One region of the Arthrobacter dokdonensis genome, then DNA from elsewhere that is predicted to be linked to it. Evidence: riboswitches for the same ligand, from Rfam matches in the RefSeq annotation. Region 1 holds a riboswitch; each other region holds the start of a gene.
The links. Region 1 has a riboswitch for thiamine pyrophosphate ahead of DMB86_RS12315 (bifunctional hydroxymethylpyrimidine kinase/phosphomethylpyrimidine kinase). Riboswitches for the same ligand answer to the same signal wherever they lie in the genome.
Positions count from the first base shown of each region.

Region 2: another riboswitch for thiamine pyrophosphate. It lies ahead of DMB86_RS01290 (ECF transporter S component); the one in region 1 lies ahead of DMB86_RS12315 (bifunctional hydroxymethylpyrimidine kinase/phosphomethylpyrimidine kinase).
Region 3: another riboswitch for thiamine pyrophosphate. It lies ahead of DMB86_RS17530 (3-oxoacyl-ACP reductase); the one in region 1 lies ahead of DMB86_RS12315 (bifunctional hydroxymethylpyrimidine kinase/phosphomethylpyrimidine kinase).

Region 1 is NZ_CP029642.1:2,761,068-2,764,330, reverse strand. Features, by position in the region: gene DMB86_RS12320 (Rne/Rng family ribonuclease) at 1-1,229, shown strand, start outside; TPP riboswitch at 1,342-1,440, shown strand; gene DMB86_RS12315 (bifunctional hydroxymethylpyrimidine kinase/phosphomethylpyrimidine kinase) at 1,431-3,044, shown strand.
Region 2 is NZ_CP029642.1:280,399-283,661, forward strand. Features, by position in the region: gene DMB86_RS01285 (ABC transporter ATP-binding protein) at 1-1,193, opposite strand, end outside; gene DMB86_RS01290 (ECF transporter S component) at 1,196-1,822, opposite strand; TPP riboswitch at 1,867-1,988, opposite strand; gene DMB86_RS01295 (DUF4235 domain-containing protein) at 2,116-2,376, shown strand; gene mnhG (monovalent cation/H(+) antiporter subunit G) at 2,373-2,735, opposite strand; gene DMB86_RS01305 (monovalent cation/H+ antiporter complex subunit F) at 2,738-3,004, opposite strand; gene DMB86_RS01310 (Na+/H+ antiporter subunit E) at 3,069-3,263, opposite strand, start outside.
Region 3 is NZ_CP029642.1:3,922,417-3,925,679, forward strand. Features, by position in the region: gene DMB86_RS17525 (LLM class flavin-dependent oxidoreductase) at 1-1,217, opposite strand, end outside; gene DMB86_RS17530 (3-oxoacyl-ACP reductase) at 1,217-1,981, opposite strand; TPP riboswitch at 2,049-2,143, opposite strand; gene DMB86_RS17535 (ATP-binding protein) at 2,217-3,263, opposite strand, start outside.

The DNA.
Region 1 (3,263 bases):
TCGATGTCAACACCGGAAAGTTCACCGGCTCCGGCGGCAACCTCGAGGAAACCGTCACCAAGAACAACCTGGAAGCGGCCGAGGAAGTGGTCCGCCAGCTGCGCCTGCGCGACATCGGCGGCATCATCGTCATCGACTTCATCGACATGGTCCTCGAATCCAACCGCGACCTGGTGCTGCGCCGCCTGGTCGAATGCCTGGGCCGCGACAGGACCAAGCACCAGGTGGCAGAGGTCACCAGCCTGGGCCTGGTGCAGATGACGCGAAAGCGCATGGGCACCGGCCTGCTGGAAGTGTTTGGCGAGCAGTGCGAGGCCTGCGCCGGGCGCGGCATGGTCACCCATGAAATCCCGGTGGAGCACCGCCGCGTCCACACGGTGGCCGCCGAGCAGCACCATCCGCAGCCGGGCCGCAACGACCACCGCGAGGCCGAACGCACCGCCAACCGCTCCACCCGCAGCGAACGGAAGCGCAACCGCAACCGTTCCCATCCGGACGGCGACCACCAAGACGTGCACGACCACGTGGAGGCGCCCGTCATTGACGAGGCCACGGAGGCCGAGCGGCTGCAAAAGGCCACGCAGGCGCGCGCCGCGCTGGCCAGCATTGCCGCAGCCGCCGCTGCCGCGCACCATGAGGGCCCGCAGGCAGGCCGCGCCGACGCGGGACAAACTGACGCGGGCCACGCCGGCGCGGGACACACCGGTGCGGGACACGCCGACGCCGGCGAATCCGCCGCGCTGGAAACCCTGCCGACCAGCCTGGGCAGCACGGCCACAGTGACGCTGGGCGGGGAGGCAGTGGCCCTGCCACGCGGCCACAGGCACGACGACGAGGCGCACCGCGCCGAGCAGGCGGCCGCGTTGGCGGGCCTGTCGCAGGCCTTGGACCAGCTGGCCGGACCGAAGAACCCGGCGGCCCCCGCCCAGGTGCACGGCACGGAACCCGCGGCGGGAACCGGCGGGACGTCCAGCCAGGCCGCGCACGACGGGCACGCCGGTGAAGCAGCGGACCGCCCGCGGTCCCGCCGACCGCGCCGCAACCGCAGCGCCCGCAGCGCCCAAGGCGGGGCGGACATGAGCGTGGACACCTCGGAAACCGCCGCCGGCCAGGGCGGCACCGCGCACAGCAGCGCCGCGCAGCCGGCCGTCAAGCCGAAGGCCGCGGCCGCGAAGGAAGCGGCGCCGATCATCATGCTCGGCGTCGGCGTCCCGGCTTCGGAGCTCTAGCACCGACTTCAACCGTGTGCCAGAAGGTGACGTCCCATCGACCCTATCCGGTCGTGGGACGGCGCCTTCTGGCACACGGTTTTCCTTAACGGGCGGGGGCGGCGCTAGGGTGGGGAGCGACACGGGGTGCCAGGCCAGGAGGGCCGGCTGAGAAAAGACCCGTTGAACCTGTCCGGCCAGCACCGGCGAAGGGATGTCCCCTTGAACAGCACCGCCACTCCCGTACCACTCCGGCACCTCCCGCCCGCGGAGCCGACGGCGGGTGCCGGCGGCGCGCCGCGGCCCCCGCACGTGCTCAGCATCGCCGGCTCGGACCCCTCGGGAGGCGCCGGCATCCAGGCCGACATCAAGGCCATCTCCGCCCACGGTGGCTATGCCATGGCCGCCATCACGGCGCTGACCGCACAGAACACCCGGGGGGTGCAGGGCGTCCATGTGCCACCGGCCGACTTCCTCGCCCGGCAGCTTGACAGCCTCTCAGCGGACATCACGATCGACGCGGTCAAGATCGGCATGCTCGCCAACGCCGGGGTGATGGACGCCGTGGGGGAGTGGCTGGCGAAAACCCGGCCGCCCGTCGTCGTGCTTGACCCGGTCATGGTGGCGACCAGCGGTGACGACCTCATGGACGGGAACGCCCGGGAAGCGCTGCTCCGCCTGCTCCGCCACGCCCATCTGGCCACGCCCAACCTCGTCGAATTGGGCGTCCTGGCGGGCGAGCCCCAGGCCGCGACGTGGGAGGCTGCGCTGCAGCAGGGCAAGGCGCTGGCCCTGGCCCACGGCATCGCCGTGCTGGTCAAGGGCGGGCATCTGGACGGGGACGAATGCCCCGATGCGCTGCTGGGCCCGGACGGGTCGGTGGAGGTTTTCGCGGGGCCGCGCGTGGACACCGCCAACACGCATGGCACCGGCTGTTCGCTGTCCGCCGCGCTGGCCACGCTGCAGGCACAGACCGGCAGCTGGCCCGAAAGTGTGAAGCGGGCCAAGGACTGGCTGACGGGGGCGTTGCGCACCGCGGACGCGCTGGACCTCGGGCACGGGCACGGGCCGCTCAACCACTTCCACGAACTGTGGACCAACCGGCCGCCGGCCGCCGACGCGTTCAGCCGGTCGCTGTGGGCCGACATCGCACCCCAGCGTGAAGCCCTTTTTGCGCTGGACTTCATCAAGGACCTCACCGCCGGTTCGCTCGACAGCCGGCACTTTGCCTACTACCTGGCCCAGGACGCGCAGTACCTCAACGCGTATTCGCGCGTGCTTGCCCGTGCCAGTGCCTTGGCCCCCACCGAGGACGAGCAGCGCTTCTGGGCCGCCGGCGCGCAGAACTGCCTGGCCGTGGAACTCTCGCTCCATCGCGAGTGGCTTAGTCGGCACCCGGTGGACGTGACGCAGGGGCCCGTGACCAAGCACTATGTGGACCACCTCCAGGCCGTTGCCTTCTCGGGCAGCTACGCCGAAGTGGCCGCCGCCGTACTGCCGTGCTACTGGCTGTACGCCGAGGTGGGCCGCGTGCTCGATGCCGACTACCGGGCGGCCGAACTCCGGAAGGCAGAACTCAGGAGGGCGGGCGGCGGCCCGACGGCAGGGGCTGTGAAGCACGACGGCGGCACGGACGGGGGCGTCCATCCATACCGTGAGTGGCTGGAAACGTATGCGGACGACGCCTTCACCGAGGCCGCGGCCCGGGCCGTGGCAATCGTCGACGCCGCGGCGGGCCGGGGCTCCGCGCTGGAGCGGGAGCGCATGAGGGAGGCCTTTGGCAACTCGGCGCAATACGAAGTGGATTTCTTTGACGCGCCGCGGCTCTACGCCTGACCGGCCGGCGCCTGGCCGGCCGGCCGCAGGGGCAGCGTGACGAACGCCACTGGCCCGCGCCGGCTTAAAGTTGCGCGCCACGCCCGGGAAGCCCACGGTCTGCGCCAAATGTCGGCTAGAGTGATGGGGCACGGTTCCGTTGAGCGGGCGTGGCTGATGGGCAGCGACCCCGATGCCTACGTTTCGGTAGCGCGGAGCCAGTCTCATTTGCGGCCGGGG
Region 2 (3,263 bases), 1.9 Mb from region 1:
CCGAGCAGCCTTGGCGCAAACAGGAGTTCATCCCGCACGCTGCCGGTCACAAATTGGTGTTCCGGCTCCTGGAAGACGGTGCCGATCCTGCTGATCAACTCCCGTCCGCGCCATTTCAGCGGCGCGGGGCCCGCCCCGCGGGACAGCGCCTCCGCCGCCTCCAACCGTCCGCCCGCGGCGGGCAGCAGCCCTGCCAGCGTCAGGGCAAGCGTGGACTTCCCGGCCCCGTTGGGCCCCGTCACATTCAGCGCCTGCCCGGCGCGAATCCGCACGGAAGGCACGACGGCGGCTGGCACGGCAGGGTGCCCTCGCCGTCCCCTGACGCGGGACACCGCCAGGTCTCCGGCCTCCAGCAACAGCCGGGGGCCGGCGTCGGCCGTGGGGATGGCGGTACGGGGACGGACGGCGGGCACGCGCCCGGGGACCCACACGCCGGCGGCCGACAACATCTCTGCCGCCTGGCCCAGGACCGTGGCGGGCGGCCCGTCCAGCAGCACGCCGCCGGGCTCCCCCGCGGCTTCGGTGGCCAGCACCACTATCCGGTCCACCACGTCCAGCCAGACGGAGACCCGGTGTTCGACCACCACCAGGGTGGCGCCGGTTTCATCCAGGCTGTTGCGGACGGCATCACGCACGTCCACGACGCCGGCCGGGTCCAGATTGGCGGTGGGTTCGTCCAGCAGCAGCAGGCCGGGACGCATGGCGAGCATGCCGGCCAGACCCAGGCGCTGCTTCTGCCCGCCGGACAGGGCTGAACTGGGGTGGTCCAACGGCAGCGTCAGGCCCACGGACTCCAGCGCGGCAGGGACGCGGCGCCAGATCTCCTCCCGCGGCACGGACAGGTTTTCGGCGCCGAAGGCTACGTCGTCGCCGATCCGGGAGAGCACCACCTGGGAATCCGGGTCCTGCTGCATGAGACCCGTCCGGCCCCGGGCCTGCGCCACGGGGGCGCCGTCAATGAGCAGGGAGCCAAACTCGTCGGCACCCTCGTCGACGCCAAGAACGCCCGCCAGGGCGTGGAGCAGCGTGGACTTCCCGGCGCCCGAAGGCCCCAGCAGCAGCACCCGCTCCCCCGGCGCGATTTCCAGGTCCAGGTCGTGGATGGCCTTGGCGGCGCGGCCCGAATGCTGCCAGCCCCACCCCCGGGCGCTGATCCGCGCCGGGGCAACGGCACCCCGGTCGGCAACACGCACGGCTACACCACCGGTTCGGTGGCGGCGCCGCGGGACGGGAGGTTGCCCAGGGCCCCGGTGCGGGCGAGGCCGCGCACGGCCAGCCAGGACAGCAGGCCGGCAATGACGGCGCCGGAGACGGCGCCGAGCACGATGTAGACGAGCTTCCAGACCGGCGCCCACGTCACGTAGGAGACCAGGGTGTCGTTCAGGCCCATGGCCACCCCGGCCAGCGCGCCTGCCAACAGGGCCGCGGGCAGCCTAAAGCGGCGGTACCGGAACACGGCGAATGCGGCTTCCGAGCCGATGCCCTGGACCAGGCCCGAGAAGATCACGGTCAGGCCGAAGGAGTTGCCCAGCAGCGCCTCGACAATGGCCGCCACCAGCTCGCAGTAGAGCGCGGCGCCGGGCTTGCGGATCACCAGGGCGCCAATGACTCCCGCGATCAGCCAGCCCCCGCCGTACAACCCGCCCAGAGGTGGGAAGGCGACGGTCAGGGCGGCGATGAAGCCGTAACCGGCGGACCACAGCCAGAAAATCACGCCCACGGCCACGGAAAGGACGGAAGCCACCACGATGTCCACCACGCGCCACGTGGATTTAGGTGCTGTCCGGGGATTGGCGGAATTGCCCGCGACTGACTTGCTCATGTTTCCTCCTTTGCAGGAGGGGCGGTGCGGCGGTCTTTCCGCGCACCGAAGAGAACTCGACTCCCTTCGCCGGTACTAGCCGGAGCAGGTTCGAGGGTCTGCGGCGAACCGCACTCTCAGCGCCTTGTTCCATGGTATGGAACGGGACGCTCCCCTGTCGTGTTGAATTGCGCCTTCAGTCTACCCGCGCCGCCGCACCGCGGCGAATGCCGTTACGGGCTCCCGCTGACCGGTTAGGCTGGCAGGGAACCTTCGCATCGCATCGGGACCACCGCACTTCAAGGAGCGTTTTTGTGAATATCGTGTTCAAGCTGCTCAGCACCGGGGTGAGCCTGGGAGCTGGATTTGTTGCCAGCAAGATCGTGGACACCGCCTGGGAGAAAAGCACCGGACGCAAGCCGCCGAAGGACGGTGCCGACCTCGAAAACAGCATGCGCTCGGCCCTTGCCTTCGCCCTGGTGTCCTCCGCCGTCGCCGCCATCATCCAGGTCGTGACCAGCCGCACCACGCAGAAGGCCATCGCCCGCTTCCAGCAGCACCCGGACGAGGTCTAGGCCTCGTCGCGGTCCTCCACGACCGCCGCCACCACGTCGTGGAGCTCGTCCGTGCTGAGCAGCTCCGGACGGCGGTGCTTGGTGCGGTACCCAGCGCGGCCCACCATGTGGGCGGACACCGGCACGGTGAGCAGCTGGAACAGCCACGCCACCAGCAGCAGGGGAACCAGCGACCAGGCGCGCAGCTGCAGCCCAACCGCCGCCAGCATGAGGAACAGCCCCAGCACCTGCGGCTTCGTGGCGGCGTGCATGCGGCTCATCAGATCCGGAAACCGCAGGAGCCCGATGGCCGCGGCCAGGCTCATCAGCGCCCCGCCCAGCAGGCAAATGGCCGTCAGGACGTCCAGCAGGGCATCCATGATCACGCCTCCTCCTTTCTGTGCGCCACAAATCTGGCCACCGTGACGGAACCGATGAACCCGATCACGCTGATCACCACCAGCAGCGCCAGGTTGTCTGTATGCCGGGTCAACGCCATTTCCATCGCCAGGGCGGCACCAAAAATCGCCAACAGCACATCCGCCGCAATCACGCGGTCCAGTAGGGAAGGCCCCGCCGCGATGCGGTAAATGGTCCCGGCCGCGGCCAGGGCAAGCACGACGGCGGCAATCACCACGACAATTTCCAAGCCTGTCACTGCGCCTCCTTGGGCGGTGTCGTCGGGAGGGAGCGGCTGGGGCTGATCCCGAACCTCAACGGCCGGACCCGTCGTGATCTCGAACCTCAGCGGCAAGTGCTGCCAGTTCCTCGCGGCTGCCCATGAGGCGGATCAGCCGGGCCTCGATGTCCTGGATCCCGGCACGGACCCTTTCCACGCTTTCCGGGGTTGGTGTGTTCATGGCGTGAACGTACAGGGTGGACGTGCCACGGTCCACCTCCACCACCAA
Region 3 (3,263 bases), 1.2 Mb from region 1:
ACGAGTTCCACAAAGTCATCCAGCGAATCCGGCAGCAGGGGCGGCATGAGGTTGAAGCCGTCGGCCCCGCCGTGTTCAAACCAGCGCTGCATTTCATCGGCCACCTGTTCCGGGGTGCCCACCATGGTCGCGTGGCCGCCGCCGGCGGCCAGCCGGCCCAGCAGCTGGCGGACCGTGGGCCGTTCGGCCTCGATGATGCGCACAATGGTGGCGTAGCGGCCCTGCGGTCCCGTGAATTCACGCGCCGGCACCAGGGCCGGCACGGGCGCGTCCAGTTCCCAGCCGCTGCAGTCCCGCTGGACAAAGCGGCCCAGCTGGGTCAGCGAGGCTTCTATCGGCAGGAAGGAGTCGGCTTCCGCCTGCTTGGCCCGGGCCTCCTCCTCGGTGACTCCCACGTAGGTGACGAGGCCGGGCATGATGGCCACCCCGTCCGGGGCCCGCCCGGCCTCCGCCACGCGGCGTTTGACGTCGCTGTAGTAAGCCTGTGCGCTGGGCAGGTCGTAGGCGACGGCATAAATCCCCTCGGCGTATTTCGCCGCCAGCTCGCGTCCTGGCTCCGAGGCCCCGGCCTGGAACAGCACCGGGCTTCCCTGCGGCGATCGCGGCACGTTGAGTGGGCCGTCCACGCTGAAGTGCGGGCCCGAATGGAGCACCGGGCGAATCCTTTCCGGATCGGCGTACCGGCCGGCCCTGTCGGCGAGCAGCGCGTCGTCGTCCCAGGAGTCCCACAGGCCCTTCGCCACCTCAATGAATTCGGCCGCCCGCGCGTAGCGCACGGCGTGCGGCGGCAGGGCAGGCATCCCGTGGTTGCGCGCCTCGGCGTCGAACATGGAGGTCACCACGTTCACCCCGATCCGCCCGCCGCTGATGTGGTCCAGCGATGCCAGCATGCGGGCGGCGTGGAAGGGGCTGTAAAACGTGGAGGACACGGTGCTGACCAGCCCGATCCGCTCCGTGGCCCGCGCAATCGCGGCCAGCATGGTCAACGGCTCCAGATGCCACAACGGCCCCGCGGCCGGATCGCCGGCGGACTGTCCGTCGGCGAAGAAGACGGCGTCAAAGAGCCCCCGCTCGGCCGTTCGGGCCAGCCGTTCGTAGTAGCGGATGTCGCCCAGCCCGTCGATGGGCGAGCCGGGCAGCCGCCAGGCCGCGCCGTGGTGGCCGCAGCCGTGCAGGAACGCGTTGAGGTGCAGCTGGCGCGTGGACGTGCCGGGCATCAGTTCATCACCAGCCCGCCGTCGACCATGAGGTTCTGCCCCGTCACGGAACGCGCCCACGGCGAGGCGAAGAACAGCACGGCGTCGGCGAGCTCGGCCGGCGTCGTGACCCTTCGCAGCGGGGTGGCTGCGGCAATGTAGTCAAACACCTCATCCGGCGTGGCCGCGCTGGCGTCCGTGGTGCGCAGCAGGCCCCCGGAGACCATGTTGACGCTGATGTTGTCCGGGCCCAGGTCCGCGGCGAGCGTACGCGTCAGGGACAGCAGCGCCGCCTTGGCCGCCGTGTAGTCGTGGTAGGGCACCACGGGATTGTGGAACAGGTTGGTGCCGATGTTCACGATCCGGCCGAAGCCCTGCGCCCGCATGCCGGCCAGGGCCGCCTGTGTGGTGTTAAGCGCGCCGCGGACACTGCCGGAAAACTGGGCGTCAAAGTCGGCCCAGGCAATGGCGCCGGCGGTGGCGCGGGAATCGCCGTTGAAGGAAAAGTCGGCCAGCGCGTTGTTCACCACGGTGGTGACGGCCGTGCCAAAGTGAGCCTCCGAAGCCGCGAAAAGTGCCGCCACCTCCTGCGGGTCGGTGACGTCGGCCTGCACGGCGAGCGCCCGCTCCGCACCGGCGGTTGCGGCCAGTTCCCGGGCGCCGGCGGCGCTGTTGCGGTAGTTGGCCACCACCCGGCATCCGGCGTCCAGGAACGACCGGGCAATGTGGTTTCCGAGGCCGCGGCCGGCACCCGTGACGAGGACTGTTTGTTCTGACAACTGCATGGTTCTCCACCTTGGTCAAGGCGAAAAGATGGGGCACGGCCGTGCACCGCCCCCCAAGGGCAGGCGCCGACAACCGGCAGGACATCCCTTCGCTAGTGCTAACTAGATCAGGTTCAACGGGTGTGTTTCTCAGCCCCGCGAAGGGCACCCCGTGTCACTGCCTGCGAGTTTAGGCGAACCGCACCCCGGAACCCAACGGGCCGGGAAGATTGCCCGGCTTGTTACGTGCGGCGCGTCATGTGCGCGCCAGCGCCTCGATGTCCTCCAGAAAGTCCTGGGCCACGGCGTCGCTGACGGTGGCCCTGGTGTCCGCAATGGTCTCCAGGTAGTCGGCGGTGACGGGGCCGCCCGCCTGGGCACCGCCGTCGTACACCGCCTTTTCCAGGGCGCGCTGGGAGGCGCTGCGGGCCGCAAACTCGATGTCCGCCGGGGAGAACCCGGAGCTTGCCGCGACCAGACCGTCAACGTCCACCTGCCCCATGGCGGCGGCCGGGATGAAGCGCGTCCACATGGCCGCGCGGGCGTCCGCGTCCGGCAGCCCGATGGGGATGACGTAGTCGAAGCGGCCGTGGCGCAGGAAGGCCGAGTCCAGCGAGCGGATGAAATTCGTGGCGCACACGAGCAGCCGGCCGGGCTGGTCGCGGAACGCCGGGATGATCTTCAGCAGCTCGTTGGTGACGCCCTGCATGGGCGACGGCGGCTCCCCCGAGCGCTGCGACGCGATCTCCTCGACCTCGTCGATAAACACGACGGCGTGCTCCAGCTCGGCGATGTCCAGGAACGTCTGCCGCAGCGCGCCGGCCAGGCCGCCCGGGTCCCCCGCGAGCCGCGACGGGAACACTTCCACAAACGGCCACTCAAGCCGCGACGCGATGGCCTTGGCGAAGGTGGTCTTGCCCGTCCCGGGAGGCCCGAACAGCACGACCGCGCGCGGCGGCACCACCCCGAACTCCTCCGCCAGCTCCGACTCGGCCAGCGGCAGCACCAGCCTGCGCTCCAGCAGCTCCTTTTCCGCCGTCATGCCCGCCACCCGGTCCCAAAGGTCGCGCGGGAGCACCCGGCCGCCCAGCTCCTCCAAGGCACCCAGTTCGGCGCGCTGGACGGGGATGCGGCGTTCAAAGTAGCGCAGGTTCTTCTTCACCACAAAGCCGCGGTTGGTAAACGCCTCCACCCGGGTTTCGGTGTCCGGCATGAGGGCGGAGAGCTTGTTCAGCCCGTGCGCCGCCATGCGGTTTTCGACGGCGGCCAACAGGGAGGTGCCGATCCCCTGCCCCCGGAAGGC